Regions from separate parts of the Pseudoalteromonas sp. MMG013 genome, predicted to be linked through region 2. Evidence: predicted binding sites of a transcription regulator. Region 2 holds the regulator's gene; each other region holds the start of a gene.

Evidence for each region. Region 2 encodes MetJ, which represses methionine synthesis genes. Its sites were predicted from a motif close to TAGACGTCTAGACGTCTA; they were not measured.
Region 1: the regulator MetJ is predicted to act here: its motif matches at 1,885-1,902, upstream of metA (homoserine O-succinyltransferase).
Region 3: the regulator MetJ is predicted to act here: its motif matches at 4,247-4,264, upstream of metK (methionine adenosyltransferase).

The regions. Positions count from the first base shown of each region.
Region 1 covers NZ_JAGJEE010000015.1:115,139-121,206, reverse strand. The annotation lists gene J8L98_RS14670 (contractile injection system protein, VgrG/Pvc8 family) at 1-500, shown strand, start outside; gene J8L98_RS14665 (DMT family transporter) at 909-1,805, opposite strand; gene metA (homoserine O-succinyltransferase) at 1,973-2,920, shown strand; gene J8L98_RS14655 (homocysteine S-methyltransferase family protein) at 2,910-3,980, shown strand; gene metH (methionine synthase) at 3,991-6,068, shown strand, end outside.
Region 2 covers NZ_JAGJEE010000004.1:310,877-316,944, reverse strand. The annotation lists gene rpsS (30S ribosomal protein S19) at 1-49, shown strand, start outside; gene rplV (50S ribosomal protein L22) at 62-394, shown strand; gene rpsC (30S ribosomal protein S3) at 407-1,108, shown strand; gene rplP (50S ribosomal protein L16) at 1,122-1,535, shown strand; gene rpmC (50S ribosomal protein L29) at 1,535-1,726, shown strand; gene rpsQ (30S ribosomal protein S17) at 1,726-1,983, shown strand; gene metJ (met regulon transcriptional regulator MetJ) at 2,466-2,786, opposite strand; gene metB (cystathionine gamma-synthase) at 3,084-4,307, shown strand; gene metL (bifunctional aspartate kinase/homoserine dehydrogenase II) at 4,312-6,068, shown strand, end outside.
Region 3 covers NZ_JAGJEE010000003.1:163,676-169,743, forward strand. The annotation lists gene J8L98_RS04300 (DMT family transporter) at 1-667, shown strand, start outside; gene J8L98_RS04305 (sterol desaturase family protein) at 690-1,505, opposite strand; gene J8L98_RS04310 (hypothetical protein) at 1,495-1,902, opposite strand; gene J8L98_RS04315 (AraC family transcriptional regulator ligand-binding domain-containing protein) at 1,960-2,937, shown strand; gene metK (methionine adenosyltransferase) at 2,989-4,140, opposite strand; gene tkt (transketolase) at 4,408-6,068, shown strand, end outside.

The DNA.
Region 1 (6,068 bases), on a different contig from region 2:
TGGCTGAGCAGTACGATGCAATTTTGAAAATTGCCCACGATAAATTGATATTTATGGGCCGAGGGACGGGAAAGTCGCTATCCGGTAAGCCACTAAAAGAAGTGGATATTGACGTAAGCCAGATACTATCTTGGCATTTTATGGAAGATGCCTATCGTACTGTTGGAGAAGTTAAAGCCTATTTTTATGATATGAATGAGGCGCTGCGTAAACCTGTAACAGCGGGGAGTGGTCAACCTGCAATCGTATTGCCCTATGTATACGCCAATGAAGCCTATGCAACACAAGCAGCCAAGGGAAAACATGAAAGACTTAACCGCGCAGCTAAATCAATTAGAGCCAAAGTGATAGGCGACCCTGCCATAGGCGCTGGTGCGGTTGTAAATTTAATCGGTACAGGCACATTGGCTGATGGTAAATGGTATGTCAGTGAGGTCGATCACATCATCAATAGTGAAGGGTTCGCATCTGATTTATTGTGCGAGCAAGTTAGTAGCTAACACTAGCCCGCAGCTCTAGCAAAATAGGATTACGACATTATTGTTGATTTAGCTAGGTAATCACACCAGTGGCACCTTAACTATGCTTAATGACCAAAGAGGTTGCAGCAAATTAAAACCTCATAGATCAGCAAACGCTAATAAAAACTCAAACTTAAAAATGGCTTAACGCAATGTTAAGCCTTTTTTGTATCCAAATTATGATGCTTTATGACATTTTTTGTAAAGCAAATAACCTTCTTCTATAACCCTACCTAGACACTCCTTTCTCCATATGGGCTATCCTCGTTTGCAAAAGCGGGCTCTGGCCTCCTTCCTACTTTTGTATATTGTGCTGTGAGAGCTAATATGTTCAGCGCAAAATTATGTACCTAGTAATTATGTACTTAATAACTGCGTACTTAATAATTATGCGCTTAATAATACAGCCACACCAAAGAGCGCGAATATCCCGCCTACTATCATATTTCGTGTGATCTCTTCTTTTTGTATCCAAGTCAACGTCATGACCATGAGCGGTGCAGTGGCTAACAGAGTTTGCGCGACAGCTGGATCGGTATATTTGACTGCACTAAGTTGTAACCATAAGCCGATAAAAGTGCCAAAGAAGACCGCGACAAAAAGCCATTTCTTATTACTTATTCCACGGAGCTTCACAGCTTGATTGATGCTGTGATTTTTCAAAAATACAACCAGCATAGCAACTGCCATGGTGCCTGAAAATAAACGGATCATAGCCGCCCATAAACTACTGGTTCCCTCATCTGCCATTCCTGCCTTAGACATGACCATTCCAGCTGCTTGACACGCGGCCGCCAGTAACGCACAGCACACCCCAATTTTGTATTTTTTCCTATCAAGGGGAGGCAATTTTATGCGTGGTTTAATCGCTAAGGTGACGCCCATTGTAGTAACAATAATACCGACCCATGCTATGACATTTAAAAAAGTGCCGAGTATTAAAATATTGAGTATGCCAGCGATGGCGGGTGCCATAGATTCAATCACCAACGTTCTTGCTGGGCCTATATTTCTCAACGCTGCAAAATATGCACTATCTCCCACAGCAATTCCAATTACGCCACTGGCAGCTAACCATATCCATGCATTTGCCTCACTTGGTATGGCACTATCTTGTAATACCATCAGGCTAAGACACATCATGGTGCAGGCCATTACACCTTTACTTATGTTTAATTCCAGCGGTGATAAAGAGTGACTAAAACGCTTGTAGATGACTGTTGAACTTGCCCACACCATTGCCGCACAGATAGCTGCAATCTCTCCTAATCCAACACTCAACATCTGTCGTCCTTATATTAACTGAATTGTTTATAATTTTTGATTATTACAACTTGAGCCAAAGAAACAATCAAATAAAGTATAAATGTTTAGACGTCTGTACATCTAGAGGTTGAAATTTCTGTGGTTGTGGTCATAATAACAAGGTATTTTTAACTCAGGAGAAGCGTGTGCCGATCACCGTCAAAGACGAATTACCTGCTATTGTACAATTGCGTCAAGAAAACGTGTTTGTAATGCCAAAAAGCCGTGCAAAGTCGCAAGAAATTCGACCAATGCGATTGGCTATTTTAAACTTGATGCCTAATAAGGTGGAAACCGAAGTACAGTTTATTCGTTTATTGGCCAATTCTCCTTTACAAGTGAATGTTGATCTATTGCGTTTAGATACGCACCGTAGTTCTGAAAATTCAGAGCAACACTTAGATATGTTTTATCGATATTTTTCAGATGTGAAAGATCAAAATTACGATGCTTTAATTGTGACAGGTGCACCGCTTGCACACTTAGAATATGAAGACGTAACGTATTGGAATGAACTGCAAGTGTTTTTTGATTGGGCTGAAAGTCATGTGACGTCGACATTGTTTTCATGTTGGGCAGCGCATGCAGGACTATTTCATCATCATGGTTTAAAACGAACACTGAAAAAGAACAAACTCTGTGGTGTATTTAAACATCGTTGCTATTTTGAACATGGGGCATTGACTCGGGGTTTTGATGATGAGTTTGTTGTCCCGCACTCTCGATATGGTCATATCGATGAAGCAAGCATACATCAAACAGATGATTTAATTGCGTTGGCTGGTTCAGAGCAAGTTGGTGCGTATTTAGTTAAAAATCAATCGGGAAGCCAAGTTTATTTAACGGGCCATCCAGAGTACGATGCAGATACTCTACAAAAAGAATATAGGCGTGACCTCGAAAAAGGCCCTGATGCCGCAATACCTGAAGGATATTTTCCAGATGACAATGCAGATAAAACACCTTCAAAAACGTGGCAAAGCCATGCCTTTTTGTTATTCTCAAATTGGTTAAACTACTATGTTTACCAAACCACACCGTATGATATTAATCTCGTTAGCCAAGATGTAAGGACTAACAACTATGCCGAATAATTTACCGCAGAATAAAAGTATCGCTTTAGCCGAGGCGATGAAAAATCGTATTTTGATCCTTGATGGTGCAATGGGGACCATGATCCAAGAATTCAAATTTGAGGAACAAGACTATCGTGGTGAGCGCTTTAAAGATTGGCATGTGTTGATCAAAGGTAATAACGATTTATTAAGCCTGACTAAGCCTGATGTGATCAGAGATATACACAGCCAGTTTTTAGCTGCTGGTGCAGATATTATTGAAACCAATACATTTAATGCCACGACTATTTCGATGGATGATTACGAGATGGCAAGTCTTAGTCGTGAAATTAATATAGAGTCGGCTAAATTGGCAAGAGCGGTGTGTGATGAGTTTACAGCACAAAACCCCAATAAACCGCGTTATGTTGCAGGTGTACTAGGGCCGACGTCAAAAACATGTTCAATTTCACCAGACGTTAACGATCCGGGTTATCGTAATATCACCTTTGACAAATTAGTTGCAGCGTATGTCGAGTCAACGCTCGCCCTTATTGAAGGTGGGGCAGATCTCATATTAATAGAAACTATTTTTGATACGCTCAATGCAAAAGCGGCATCATACGCGGTAGAAGAAGCGTTTGAACAAGCGGGCGTAACCTTACCTGTTATGATATCAGGCACTATCACAGATGCATCAGGGCGCACTTTATCTGGCCAAACAACGGAAGCATTTTACAACTCTATTCGCCATATTAAGCCCATTTCAATTGGCTTAAATTGCGCGTTAGGACCCGATCTATTACGTCAGTATGTTGTCGAGTTATCGCGAGTGTGTGAGACATTTACATCGGTTCACCCGAATGCCGGTTTGCCCAATGAATTTGGTGAATATGATTTAGAAGCAGATGAGATGGCGAAAGAAATTATTGATTGGGGAAAGGAAGGTTACATTAATATTGTTGGCGGATGTTGTGGTACCACACCCGCGCATATCAAAGCCTTTGCTGATGGTCTCGAACATGTAGCTCCGCGGCCATTACCAGAGTTAGACGTGCGTATGCGTTTGGCTGGTCTTGAAGCCTGTAATCTGAATTAGGAAGTCGTCAATGAGTCAAGCTACAGCAGTATTTACTAACGTTGGTGAGCGTACAAATGTCACTGGTTCTGCGCGTTTTAAACGCCTTATATTAGAAGAAGATTATGAAACCGCTTTGAGCGTTGCCCGTGAACAGGTTGAAAGTGGTGCCCAAGTCATTGATATTAACATGGACGAAGCCATGTTGGACTCAAAAGCAGCAATGGTGAAGTTTTTAAACTTAATTGCTTCTGAACCTGATATATCTCGAGTACCAATTATGGTTGATTCGTCAAAATGGGACGTAATCGAAGCAGGTTTAAAGTGTATTCAAGGTAAGGCTATTGTTAACTCGATCTCTTTAAAAGAAGGGGAAGCGCCATTTATTCACCAAGCGAAGATCATTAAGCGCTTTGGGGCTGCAACGGTGGTGATGGCGTTTGATGAAACAGGGCAAGCGGAAACACAAGAACGAAAGTTCGACATATGCCAGCGTTCATACCGAATTTTAGTCGACCAATTAGGTTTTCCGCCTGAAGACATTATTTTTGACCCGAATATTTTTGCTGTGGCAACCGGTATTGAAGAGCATGACAATTATGCGGTTGAATTTATAGAGGGCACTCGTCGTATAAAACAAGGTTTACCGCATTGTAAAGTGTCAGGTGGGGTATCGAACGTCTCATTTTCGTTTCGTGGTAATAACCCCGTTCGTGAAGCAATTCATTCGGTGTTTTTATACCATGCTATCAAAGCTGGTATGGATATGGGGATTGTAAATGCAGGGCAACTTGCTGTTTATGATGATATTCCACAAGAGCTCAGAAAAGCCGTTGAAGATGTGGTACTCAATACCGATCCAGGCGCTGGTGAGCGGCTGGTGGAGCTTGCGCCTAAATATTCAGGTATGGCACAAGCTGAAAAGGTGGAAGATCTAGAGTGGCGTACTTGGCCAGTTGAAAAACGCCTCGAACATGCTTTGGTAAAAGGTATTACTAACTACATTGATGAAGACACTGAGGAATGTCGTGCCAGTATGGATAAACCCATACAAGTTATTGAAGGGCCATTAATGGATGGCATGAATGTGGTGGGGGATTTATTCGGCGCAGGTAAAATGTTTTTACCTCAAGTGGTTAAATCTGCACGGGTAATGAAGCGTGCGGTAGCTTACCTAGACCCTTTTATTGATGCAGAAAAAGAAGAAGGCGCAACCAATGGTAAAATCATCATGGCGACCGTAAAAGGCGACGTACATGATATTGGTAAGAATATTGTGGGTGTTGTGCTACAGTGCAACAACTACGAAGTAGTCGATTTAGGTGTGATGGTGCCAGCGGAAAAAATCTTGCAAACAGCCATTGATGAAAAGGCAGATGTGATTGGCCTCTCGGGATTGATCACGCCTTCGCTTGATGAAATGGTCCATGTTGCCAAAGAAATGAAACGTCGTAATTTTGAGCTACCGTTATTGATAGGCGGTGCGACAACGTCCAAAGCACATACCGCGGTTAAGATTGAGCCACAATATGACAAAGGAGTTGTTTATGTTAACAATGCCAGTCGTGCGGTGGGTGTGGTATCAAGTCTATTGAGTAACACCCAAAAGAGCGAGTTTTTGGCTAAAACATCCGCTGAGTACGTCAAAGTACGCGAACAGCAAGCGCGTAAAAAGCCGCGCTCTAAACCTGTTACATTGCAGCGAGCGCGTGATAACGCGATTCAAATTGACTGGAAAAACTATACGCCACCGGTACCGAAAAAGTTAGGTGTGACGGAGTTTCGTAACGTCAGTATCAAAACGCTACGTAAGTATATCGACTGGACACCGTATTTCATGACTTGGTCATTAGCGGGTAAATACCCACGTATACTTGATGATGAAATTGTCGGTGAAGAAGCGAAGAGCTTGTTTAAAGATGCCAATGCCATGCTTGATGAGTATGAGCAAAGTGGTGCGTTACACCCTTTGGGTGTCATTGGCTTATTTCCAGCAAATCGTGTTGGCGACGACATTGAAATTTATACCGATGAAACGCGCTCTGAAGTACTTACTAAGTCGTGTCACTTGCGTCAGCAAACAGAAAAAACCGACTTTCCAAATTACTG
Region 2 (6,068 bases):
TCGTACTTACCGCGGCCATGCTGCGGATAAGAAAGCGAAGAAGCGTTAATAGGGGAATATGATGGAAGCATTAGCTAAACACAAATTCGCCTCTGGTTCGGCGCAAAAAGCACGTCTAGTTGCAGATCAGATCCGCGGACTTCCGGTAGATCGCGCACTAGAAATCCTGGCATACAGCCCTAAAAAAGCGGCTGTATTGGTTAAGAAAGTACTTGAGTCTGCTATTGCTAACGCAGAGCATAACGAAGGTGCTGACATTGATGAGCTACGTGTAGCTACGGTTTTTGTGGACGATGGTCCTACAATGAAGCGTATTATGCCACGTGCTAAAGGACGCGCAGACCGCATCCTTAAGCGTACAAGCCACATCACTGTTGTGGTTTCAGATAGCTAGGAGATATAAGTAATGGGACAAAAAGTTCATCCTACTGGTATTCGCCTAGGTATCTCTAAACCTTGGGTTTCTACCTGGTACGCGAGTACAAAAGATTTCTCTGCACAGCTTTTTGGCGATCACAAAGTACGTACATTCCTTACTAAGGAATTGAAAGCGGCTTCTGTGTCTAAAATCGTTATTGAGCGTCCAGCTAAATCTATCCGTGTAACAATTCATACAGCTCGTCCTGGTGTTGTTATCGGTAAGAAAGGCGAAGATGTTGAAAAACTTCGTCAAGCTGTAACTAAGATCGCTGGTGTTCCTGCTCAGATTAATATTTCTGAAGTACGTAAGCCAGAACTTGACGCACAATTAGTTGCTGACGGTATTGCATCTCAGTTAGAGCGTCGTGTTATGTTCCGTCGTGCTATGAAGCGCTCGGTACAAAACGCAATGCGCATTGGTGCTAAAGGTATCAAAGTTGAAGTAAGTGGTCGTCTAGGCGGCGCTGAAATCGCACGTTCTGAGTGGTATCGTGAAGGTCGTGTACCTCTACATACTCTACGTGCTGATATCGACTACGCAACTTCTGAAGCTTTAACCACTTACGGCATCATCGGTGTTAAAGTTTGGATCTTCAAAGGCGAAGTAATTGGTGGTTTACCACTAGTTCAAGAGCAAGAGAAGCCAGCTAAACGTGCACCGAAGAAAGCCAAAAAAAGTGCTAAGTAAGGGGTAGCGATTAATGTTACAGCCAAAACGTACAAAATTCCGTAAAATGCATAAAGGCCGCAACCGTGGTCTTGCTACAAGCGGAAACAAAGTAAGCTTCGGTTCTTTCGGTTTGAAAGCAACAGGCCGTGGTCGTATGACTGCGCGTCAAATTGAAGCAGCTCGTCGTGCTATGACACGTCACGTAAAGCGTCAAGGTAAAATCTGGATCCGTGTATTCCCAGATAAGCCAATCACAAACAAACCGCTTGAAGTTCGTATGGGTAAAGGTAAAGGCTCTGTTGAGTACTGGGTTGCAGAAATCCAGCCAGGCAAAGTACTTTATGAGATGGAAGGTGTGCCGGAAGAGCTTGCTCGCGAAGCATTTAACCTTGCAGCTCGTAAATTACCTTTCAAAACAACATTTGTAACTCGGACGGTAATGTGATGAAAGCTAGCGAACTTAAAGACAAAAGCGTTGAAGAGCTTAATGCTGAACTTCTTGAGCTTCTACGTGAGCAGTTCAACCTGCGCATGCAAGTAAGCACTGGTCAGCTAGCTCAAACTCACGAGTTAAGAAAAGTACGTCGCAGTATTGCGCGTGTTAAAACGGTTATCAACCAGAAGGCAGGTGCATAATGACTGATAAAATCCGTACTCTTCAAGGTCGTGTGATCAGCGATAAGATGGAAAAGTCTATTGTTGTAGGTATCGAACGTCAGGTTAAGCACCCGATCTACGGTAAATACATCAAGCGTACAACTAAGTTGCACGTACATGACGAGAGCAATACAGCTAAAGCAGGCGACACAGTTACTATTCGTGAATGTGCTCCTATCTCTAAGAATAAATCTTGGACTTTAGTAGACGTTATTGCACGTCCTAAGCAAGCTTAATTTTAGTTTTAAACTAATTTAAGATTTGTCTTTGAAAGCCCCGGCCTTTGGTTGGGGCTTTTGTTTATCCAGAATATCGATTCCATCTATCTTGATATTGACCCCTAACGATACCTACGAATACGTATTTTCTTAATCATCTTCATTTGGATACTCTCATTTTTCTCTTCGTACAAAGTGCCTTCTCCTCATTTTTTGACGCAATGAATGCGAGATCTCATTCGCGAGAGTGAGTGATATTTTAATGAAGTAGATACTAAAGCCGCTTTATATGGGTATAGCCGTAGCCCTTATATGTCGATCTCGGTATTTATCACTTGGGAGTGTATTGCCCACATAACGTTTTAGATTGTGGAAGTTGTCAGATATGAATGATGATTAAAGTTGCAAAAATGCGGTTTTGAAAGTTCGAAGTTATCGAAAGAAATCATTTTTTCGAAATTAAACAAGAATAGGAAGCCCCCGAAGGAGCTTCTAATTGACTATTCTTCATCAATGATAGGCACTTCTAACCCCATAGACTCCATAATTTGACGCACTTCTTCAGGTACTTTTTCTGGATTATCTTTTCGTAAATCTTCATCGTTTGGCAAAGGTTGCCCAGTAAATGCATGTAAAAATGCTTCACACAGTAGCTCGCTATTGGTTGCATGACGTAAATTATTAACTTGTCGGCGAGTCCGCTCGTCAGTTAACACTTTCAATACATTCAACGGGATTGATACAGTGATCTTTTTTACTTGTTCAGACTTTTTACCGTGTTCTGCATACGGGTGAACATATTCACCATTCCATTTAGCCATAATGTTGTTGTTGCCTTTATTTTGTAGTGCCTATCCGACGGAACTATGTACTTACTGGTTGTCATTATATGACATTGTTTGTGATGGTCTAGGCAAAAGCCCCTTTACTTGCCATAGTAAGTGTTTCGTTCGATCGTATTCGCGATCATTTTTTTTGAAGTGGCGAAATTTTATCGGTTTAAATAAGATAGTCAAATACTAAGTAAATAGCCATTTAGCAGTATAAATGTTTTGACTTCTAGTATTTATTAATCTAACCTTTTAGACGTCTAAACATCCAACTATCTAGGTGATGATATGAGTGAACGTAATAAATCAACCATCGCAGTACGCCATGGCATAGAAGCAGACAAGCACCATGGTGCGGTCGTACCGCCGTTATACCTATCAACTACGTACTCATTTGCAGATTTTGATACCAAACGAGATTATGATTATGGTCGCAGTGGTAACCCTAATCGAGATATTTTAGCTGAAACATTAGCTCAGCTAGAAGGCGGAGAAAGAGGCATTATTACCGCAACGGGTATGTCTGCTGTTCACTTAGTGACGCAACTATTAAATAGCGATGACACGTTGGTGATCCCCCATGACTGTTATGGCGGCAGTTATCGTTTATTCACATCATTGCAAAAGCGTGGCTTATTAAACCTTGTAGTACTTGATTTAACACAGCCTGAAAGCTATCAGAAAATTTTAGATATAAAGCCAAAAGTGGTATGGATTGAGACACCGAGCAACCCTATTCTTCGCCTGACAGACATAGAAGCTGTGGTGAAAACCGCTAAGCAAGCAGGTGCACTAGTTGCTGCAGATAACACTTTTTTGTCACCGGCATTACAAAACCCTATTAAGTTTGGTGTAGACATTGTGGTTCACTCAACCACTAAATATATTAATGGTCATTCAGACGTGGTCGGTGGTGCCGTGATCGCACGTACTGCGGAACTGGGTGAGGAGCTAGCATGGTGGGCAAATAACATTGGCATTACGGGCGCGCCCTTTGATAGCTATTTAACGCTTCGCGGCTTACGAACGCTGAATGTACGTTTAAAGCAGCATCAAGAAAATGCCTTGGCGATTGCCAAATACTTAGAGCAATCGGACTATGTTAGTCAAGTGTATTACCCAGGCTTAGAATCTCATCCACAACATGAATTAGCCAAAAAGCAGCAAGCAGGTTTCGGCGGCATGGTGAGCTTTGACATAAAAGGCGGGTTAAGTGACTCTGCTGCATTCTTGACCTCTTTAAAAGAGTTTTCACTGGCGGAATCACTGGGTGGCGTAGAGAGCTTAATCTGTCATCCTGCGACCATGACACATGCGGGTATGGATGCGACAGCTCGTCTTGAAGCGGGCGTAGGAGATACGCTGATTCGAATTTCAGTGGGTATTGAAGAATTAGATGATTTGGTGGCTGATCTAGAGCAAGCGTTTAAACGCACTACACCAGGTCAAAGCAAAGGATCTGATGAGGCAAAAACTTTTAAATTAACACCGGCTCATACGGTTTTGTGGTAGAAAAATGACAAGAGTAGTACATAAATTCGGTGGCTCAAGCTTAAGCTCTGCGTCACGCTATCAAGCCGTTGCTCAAATAATACTTGGGCATTGTAAAAGCGGTGATTGTGTGGTGGTTTCTGCGGCGGGTAAAACCACAAACACGTTAGTGAAGCTTTGGCAAAGTTATCAGCAGCAAGATCAACAAGCGTTTTCAGACGTATTGATTCAGTTGGAAAAGCACCAGAGTGAGCTGGTTGATGAGTTGTTCTCTGGCGATGTACACCGAGCACTCAAAGCGCAGCTAGACGCTGAGTTAGTTGCCATTACTCAATTGGCTCAACAATCAGAATTACAAGAATCTCCCTTACTAGCCCATGGTGAGCTATGGTCGGCTCGGTTATTAGCGCATTATCTAAATGAGCTTAAGGTAGCTGCACGCAGCATTGATGCCCGCCAATTGTTTACGTTGCATGATGCACAATTGCTACACCAACAGAATAAAGCAGCATGTTACGCCCAGTTGCAAGATGCGGTGGTCTATGTGGTTACCGGGTTTATTGCACAAGATTGTGATAAAAATACCGTCACATTAGGTCGTAATGGCAGTGACTATAGTGCTACGCTACTCGCCAGTTATATTGATGCCAGTGCCGTCTCAATCTGGACCGATACGCAGGGGGTGTATAGCACCGATCCACGTAAAGTGAGCAATGCGCTGAAATACCCAAAGGTGTGTCGTGCTCAAGCAAATTTATTGGCAAGACTAGGTAATCCAGTGCTGCATGCTAAGACACTCTCTCCTTTAAAGGGAAGTAACATCAAGCTACAAGTGCGCAGCAGTTATGAGCCTGAAGCGTCACCTACAGAAATAGTAAAAGAAGGGTATAGCAAAGCAAAACGCTTTATTAGCACCTTTGAGAACCTTGATTTAGTGCGCGTAGAAAACTTAGCGAAGGGTGAAGTACGTACGTTAAGTCAGCTTATTCAGCACAGTATTCATCATTTTATTGTTAATGGTGAAGCGTATTTACTGTTGCCTGCAACATTCACGCATATTGTTGCACAGCAGCTCGCTGGGCGCATTAATATTGTAGAAAGTAATTTGCAAGGGTGTGCACTGGTTGCGTCTTCCTCAGAGCTCTCAGGGCTCAAGCAGCAAGCCGAGCAATTATTCCATGATCGTGAAGTAGTCGTTCGCTTTGCTCATCAAGACAGTGATTACGCTTTGTTCTTGACCGATCAGGCATTAGACAGTGATCTTTTGGCTGTATTGCACGATAAGCTTATCAATAAAGGTCGGGAGATTGCGGTAATTATTGCCGGCATTGGTAATGTCGGAGATGTATTTTTACAACAATGCGAGCAGCAAATTACCCGTTTGCAATCACAGTTTGATTTAAAGGTTGTTGGTTTGCTGCGCTCAAAAGAGATGGTATTTTCACCGAGCGGTATTGAGTTATCAGCATGGCAGACACAATGGAAAAATGAAGCGCAAAGTTACAACAGTAAGTCGCTTGTTGAGCACATTTCAGAATTAGATTATGAACATAAAGTGGTGATTGATATCACCGCAAGTGAAGCATTTAGTTTGCTGTATCCAGACTTTGTGGCCAGTGATTGTCACTTGATCAGCGCTAATAAATACGCAGGTACTGCCGACAGAAGTTGGTATCAGTTATTACGAGAGCAGCAACGTGAGCGTAATTTACATTGGCGTTATAACACCAGTGTTGGTGCGGGTTTGCCTATCAATTTTGCCCTGGCTGACTTACAAAATAG
Region 3 (6,068 bases), on a different contig from region 2:
GCTTGCTGGATACAATCAATTATTTTTTCTCGGACTCCATAATGGCTTACCTGGTAAGGGTGGCATGCTTGTGACGACGATAAACCCGTTATTTACGTTTTTATTAACGAGCCTTGTATTTCAACAGAAGCTAAAAGTAGTACAAGGTATGGGCCTAACGTTTGGGCTAATTGGTGGGTTGTTTATGATTGAAATATGGAGTTTCAACTTAGACCAATTACTTGCATCAGGTAATCTCTACTTTATTCTCGCGGCTTTCACGTGGGCCATTTTAACAATTATTAGTCAAATAGGCGGCCGATACGCCGATTTCTTACTGTTTAGTACGTTTATGTATGGGTTCGCGAGCTTAATCAGTTATGGATTTGCGTATAGCTACTCACCACTGAAGTCGATGGTAATATATTCTTTAGAGTACTGGTTACATATGGCTTTTTTATCAACTGTCGTGGTAAGTGTTGCTACGAGTATTTTTTTCTTGGCGACACAGCAGCTAGGCTCTAGTCGCTCTAGCTCTTTTATTTTTGTCGTACCTACTTCAGCGATGGGGTTGTCTGCGTTGTATTTTGGTGAAACATTGTCTGCACCAGTAGCTTGTGGTGGCGTGTTGGCTATTTCGGCTGTTTATTTACTGAATTTTAATAAAGAAAAAGCGAGCAGTAATTGATTGCTGGGAAGGGGGATATTGTTTACTTGTGCTTTAAAGGTGCTCCAAACAGTGTTTTTATTATGTTTCGTACATTTTTTTGTTTTTTTAAATTATTAAAAAGTATGCCCCATGGTGTAAAAACAACGTCTAAAAATGACATCGAGTAGCGATGTTCATTAACACCAAATACGAGTACCTCATTAGGGCTATGAGTTTGAAAGGTACCGAATAGTTTATCCCAAATAATAAGTACTCCTGCGTAGTTCTTATCAATGCAATGTGGATTCGTTGCATGGTGAATACAGTGGTGGCGGGGGGTATTAAAAATGCTCCCAATGTATTTTAATTCAGGCACTATTTCGGTATGAATAAAAAATTGAAAAGCTAAGTTCAATGCAACTAAACTGAAAACGAATTGTGGCGGGTAACCAATTAAGATCAATGGTATCCAGAACAGCCACATCCCCGTTAGAGGATAAAATAAGCTTTGCCTTAAAGCGGTTGAAAAATTCATGTGGAGTGAGCTGTGGTGGACAACGTGTGCACTCCACAACCAAGCACATTGATGGCTAGCTCGATGAAACCAATAATAAAGAAAATCCTGTAATACAAAGGCTGGGAGTACCGCTAAAAATGAGACTTCAAATGAAAATAAAGAAAAGTTTAAGTGTAGCCAGATTAATACTGGCATAAGCAATATCATGACAAGCATATCTACTATTTGATGCGACAGAGCCAAAGAAACATTTAAACATAGCTCTTTGAGTGAATATTTATTTTTGAGCTTTAACCGCTCTAGCACAATCGCAGTTATAAACACTGGACTAAGAAGTATGAGTATGTATTCAACTTTCATTGAGTACGCTCCACAAGCGTTTACCAGCCCGTTTGAAATCGTAATATAGCACAGCTTTTAATAACCACGAGGGTAGCCAGGTATTGCTGGTTCCTGAAATTTTATAGTGCAAAAAATGTTGCGTATTTGAATTGGTGTAATTAATTTCACCGAGGTGCAGCTTAATTGGACCGTTACCTTCTATCTGATAAGTTAGGGACGTATCTGAAAGTTGAATAACACGCTCTGTAAATTGATGTCCACGCATTGAAACAAGTCGACGCTCTGTCAGCTCTTTGTTGTCGAGAGCTGTAATTTGGGCGCGAAAAATATGACTTAAAAACTGACAATCAGTCAGCTGATAAAAGTTGAATTCACCTTCTTTAGGTAGTTCTATGATTATATCAAGTAAAGTCATTTGCGTTCTTTCTGCAATAAAGTCAAAGCTAGCATATTGTATTTAAGGTGGATATACTTGACTGAAGAAGCCATTAATTTGTCATTAGGCGCCAAAGTGTCAGATGTTAGTCAAGAATATTGTAAAGTCGTTGCGCACTATTTACCTGAACGGTATTGCGATTGTAGGCGCGTTCCTATGGCTGCTTATTTACAAGCAATCGATACAGCCGTAAAAATACAAGGTGATAGTTTATGGGGGTTTAATACCGGAAAAACGATTACGAGTGCAGAGTATGGCTTATTGGGGTATTTGGTAGAAACCAGTGATACCATCGGATGCGCAATAGATTGGCTACTGCAATTTGACAAAACGGTTGCTAATATTGGTGATATACAATTCACGGTTTGCGATAGCAGTGCAACACTTGTGTGGCGACCTTACTTTCATAACCGTCATGCAGTACTGAGAAACATGACTGCATGGGTTGCAACAGTTAGACGGATATCAGGACAAGCCTTAACACCGAGTGAAATGCATTTTAGTGATGCGTTTACGCATGAACAGCTGCGTTTGATGGAAGTGTGGTTTAATTGTCCAGTTAAAGATAAGCAAACATCGAATAGAATTGAATTCCCAGTTTCATTGTTAGCTGTGAAATTAATCACCCGTAATGAGGTAATTCAAGCTCATTTATTAATATCGATAAACGAGCTTGCTAGTGGCTCTGCTGGTGAGCATCAATGGCTCTCTCAACTACAACTTGTTTTACATAGTTGTGATTTACATACTCTCACGTTAGGCGTATTAGCCCAACACTTGAACGTGTCGACACGGACTTTACAACGAAAACTAACAGCACAAAAACTGAGTTTTAGCCAACTAAAAGATAAAGAACGGTTACGGCGTTTTGGGCAATTTGGGTATGTTATGCGAAAACAGGAATTAAGTGATTTATTGGGTTATAAAGAGCAGGCGTCATTAAATCGAGCTGTGCGGCGTTGGTATGGGATGTCGCCAAGTGCATACTTAAATGAGACTAAAAATCAGATATAAAAAACGCGGTGTATGGACACCGCGTTTTTCAGTAGTATATTTTAGGCTAGATTATAACCCAGCGGCAGCTCGCAGAGCATTTGCTTTGTCAGTTGCTTCCCATGGGAACTCTTCACGACCAAAGTGGCCATATGCCGCTGTTGGTTGATAAATAGGGCGTTCAAGGTCAAGCATCGTTAACAGCCCGTATGGACGCAGATCAAAGTGTTCACGAACAAGTTCAACTAAGCGAGATTCTTCGAGTTTACCGGTGCCGAAAGTTTCAATACTGATAGAGGTTGGTTCAGCAACACCAATGGCATAAGAAACTTGCAGCTCACATTTATCAGCCAAACCAGCCGCTACAATGTTTTTAGCAACATAACGAGCGGCATAAGCAGCTGAGCGGTCAACCTTTGATGGGTCTTTACCAGAGAAAGCACCACCACCATGGCGCGCCATACCACCATATGTATCTACGATGATTTTACGGCCAGTTAAACCACAGTCACCCATAGGACCACCGATCACGAAACGGCCAGTAGGATTGATGAAAAACTTAGTTGCTTTAGAAATAAGCTCAGCAGGCAATACTGGTTTGATAATTGTTTCCATTACAGCTTCAACTAAATCAGTTTGCGAAACAGTGTCACAATGCTGAGTTGAAAGAACAACAGCGTCAATACCAACGGCTTTGCCATTTTCGTATGCGAATGTCACTTGAGACTTTGCATCAGGGCGCAACCAGCTAAGCTCACCGCTTTTACGTACTTGCGCTTGACGTTGTACAAGGCGGTGAGAATAAGTAATTGGTGCGGGCATGAGTACGTCAGTTTCATTACATGCGTAACCGAACATTAGACCTTGGTCACCTGCACCTTGCTCTTCAGCTCGTGCACGGTCTACACCTTGGTTGATGTCAGGAGACTGTTTACCAATTGTGTTTAAGATGGCACATGAATCAGCGTCAAATCCCATATCTGAGTGAGTATAACCGATATCACGAACGGTCTTACGTGTTAGTTCTTCAATGTCTACCCATGCGCTAGTAGTGACTTCACCACCAACCATGACCATACCAGTTTTGACGTAAGTCTCACACGCCACACGTGCTTTTGGGTCTTGCTCAAGAATTGCATCAAGTACCGCATCGGAAATTTGATCGGCGATTTTATCCGGATGGCCTTCAGACACAGACTCAGAAGTAAATAAATGTTTTGCCATTGTATGTATGCTCACAAATATGCGCTTCACAAACAACAGGGATAGCGCAGGAAATAAAAATGTATACTCACTATTCTAACCAAAACAAGCAGCTCTGCATAGTTTTTTTACGCCTAGACGTCTAAATAGCTTCTCTAAAAAGAATGTGAATATAAAATTCATCTTGTACCTGTTTTTTCTAAGAAATGTCATTGCAGTCAACCATTGAAATGAGTAAGAATGGGGTACTTAACAATTATACCCGCGAATTTTAAGGTAGGAGAATTCATGCCATCTCGCAAAGAACTAGCAAATGCAATCCGCGCCCTGTCAATGGACGCAGTTCAACAGGCCAAATCTGGTCACCCCGGTGCCCCTATGGGTATGGCGGATATCGCCGAGGTACTTTGGCGCGATTATTTAAAACATAATCCAAACAACCCTGAATGGGCTGATCGTGACCGTTTTGTATTGTCAAATGGTCATGGTTCAATGCTCATTTATTCTTTGCTACATTTAAGTGGTTATGATCTATCAATTGATGACTTAAAGAATTTCCGTCAGATGCATTCGAAAACACCGGGTCACCCAGAATATGGTTATGCGCCAGGTATTGAAACAACGACGGGGCCATTAGGCCAAGGTATTACTAATGCTGTAGGTATGGCGATTGCCGAGAAGTCATTGGCAGCACAGTTTAACCGTGATGAACACGATATTGTTAACCACTTCACTTACGCATTTTTAGGTGATGGCTGCTTGATGGAAGGTATTTCACATGAAGCTTGTTCACTTGCTGGTACGTTAGGGCTGGGTAAACTTGTCGCTTTTTGGGATGACAATGGCATCTCAATTGATGGGGAAGTGGAAGGCTGGTTCAGTGATGACACTCCTAAACGCTTTGAAGCCTATGGCTGGCATGTTATTGCTGATGTTGATGGGCATGATAGTGATGCCATTAAAGCCGCAATCGACGCTGCGCGAGCTGAAACAGGAAAACCAACATTAATTTGTTGTAAAACGATTATTGGTTACGGCTCACCAAACAAATCAGGCAGCCATGACTGTCACGGTGCTCCACTTGGTGACGAAGAAATCAAAGCGGCACGTGAGTTTCTTGGTTGGCAACATGGTGCATTTGAAGTACCTGATGATGTATATGCAAAATGGGATGCATCTGCACGAGGTCAGCAAGCCCAGAGCCATTGGCTGATTAAATTTACTGAGTATCAAATTGAATACCCAGAATTAGCGGCGGAATTTGAACGTAGAATGAAAGGTGAGTTGCCGCAAAGTTGGACTGAACAGTCAGAAGCTTATATTGCACAACTTCAAGCGAACCCTGCAAACCCAGCAACTCGTAAAGCATCGCAAAATGCGTTAAATACTTATGGTCCTTTGTTACCAGAGTTTATGGGTGGCTCAGCAGATTTAGCCGGATCAAACTTAACAATTTGGGATGGCTCAAAAGGATTGACTGCTGAGGACGCTTCAGGTAATTACATTTATTATGGCGTACGTGAGTTTGGGATGTCGGCTATTATGAATGGTATCGTGCTTCATAAAGGTTTTATTCCATACGGTGCTACGTTCTTAATGTTTATGGAGTATGCACGCAATGCTGTTCGTATGGCTGCACTCATGAAGCAACCGAGTATTTTTGTTTATACGCATGATTCGATTGGTCTTGGTGAAGATGGGCCGACGCATCAACCTGTAGAGCAAATTGCAAGTATGCGTTTGACTCCTAACCTTGTTAACTGGCGTCCGTGTGACCAAGTTGAATCAGCCGTATCTTGGCAACAAGCCGTTGAGCGTAAAGATGGTCCTACGTCGTTGATATTTACTCGACAAGGTTTACAACAGCAAAGTAGGGATGAAGCGCAAGTGCAAGCCATTAAGCAAGGCGGCTATGTATTAAGCTGTGATGGTAATCCTGAGCTAATCAT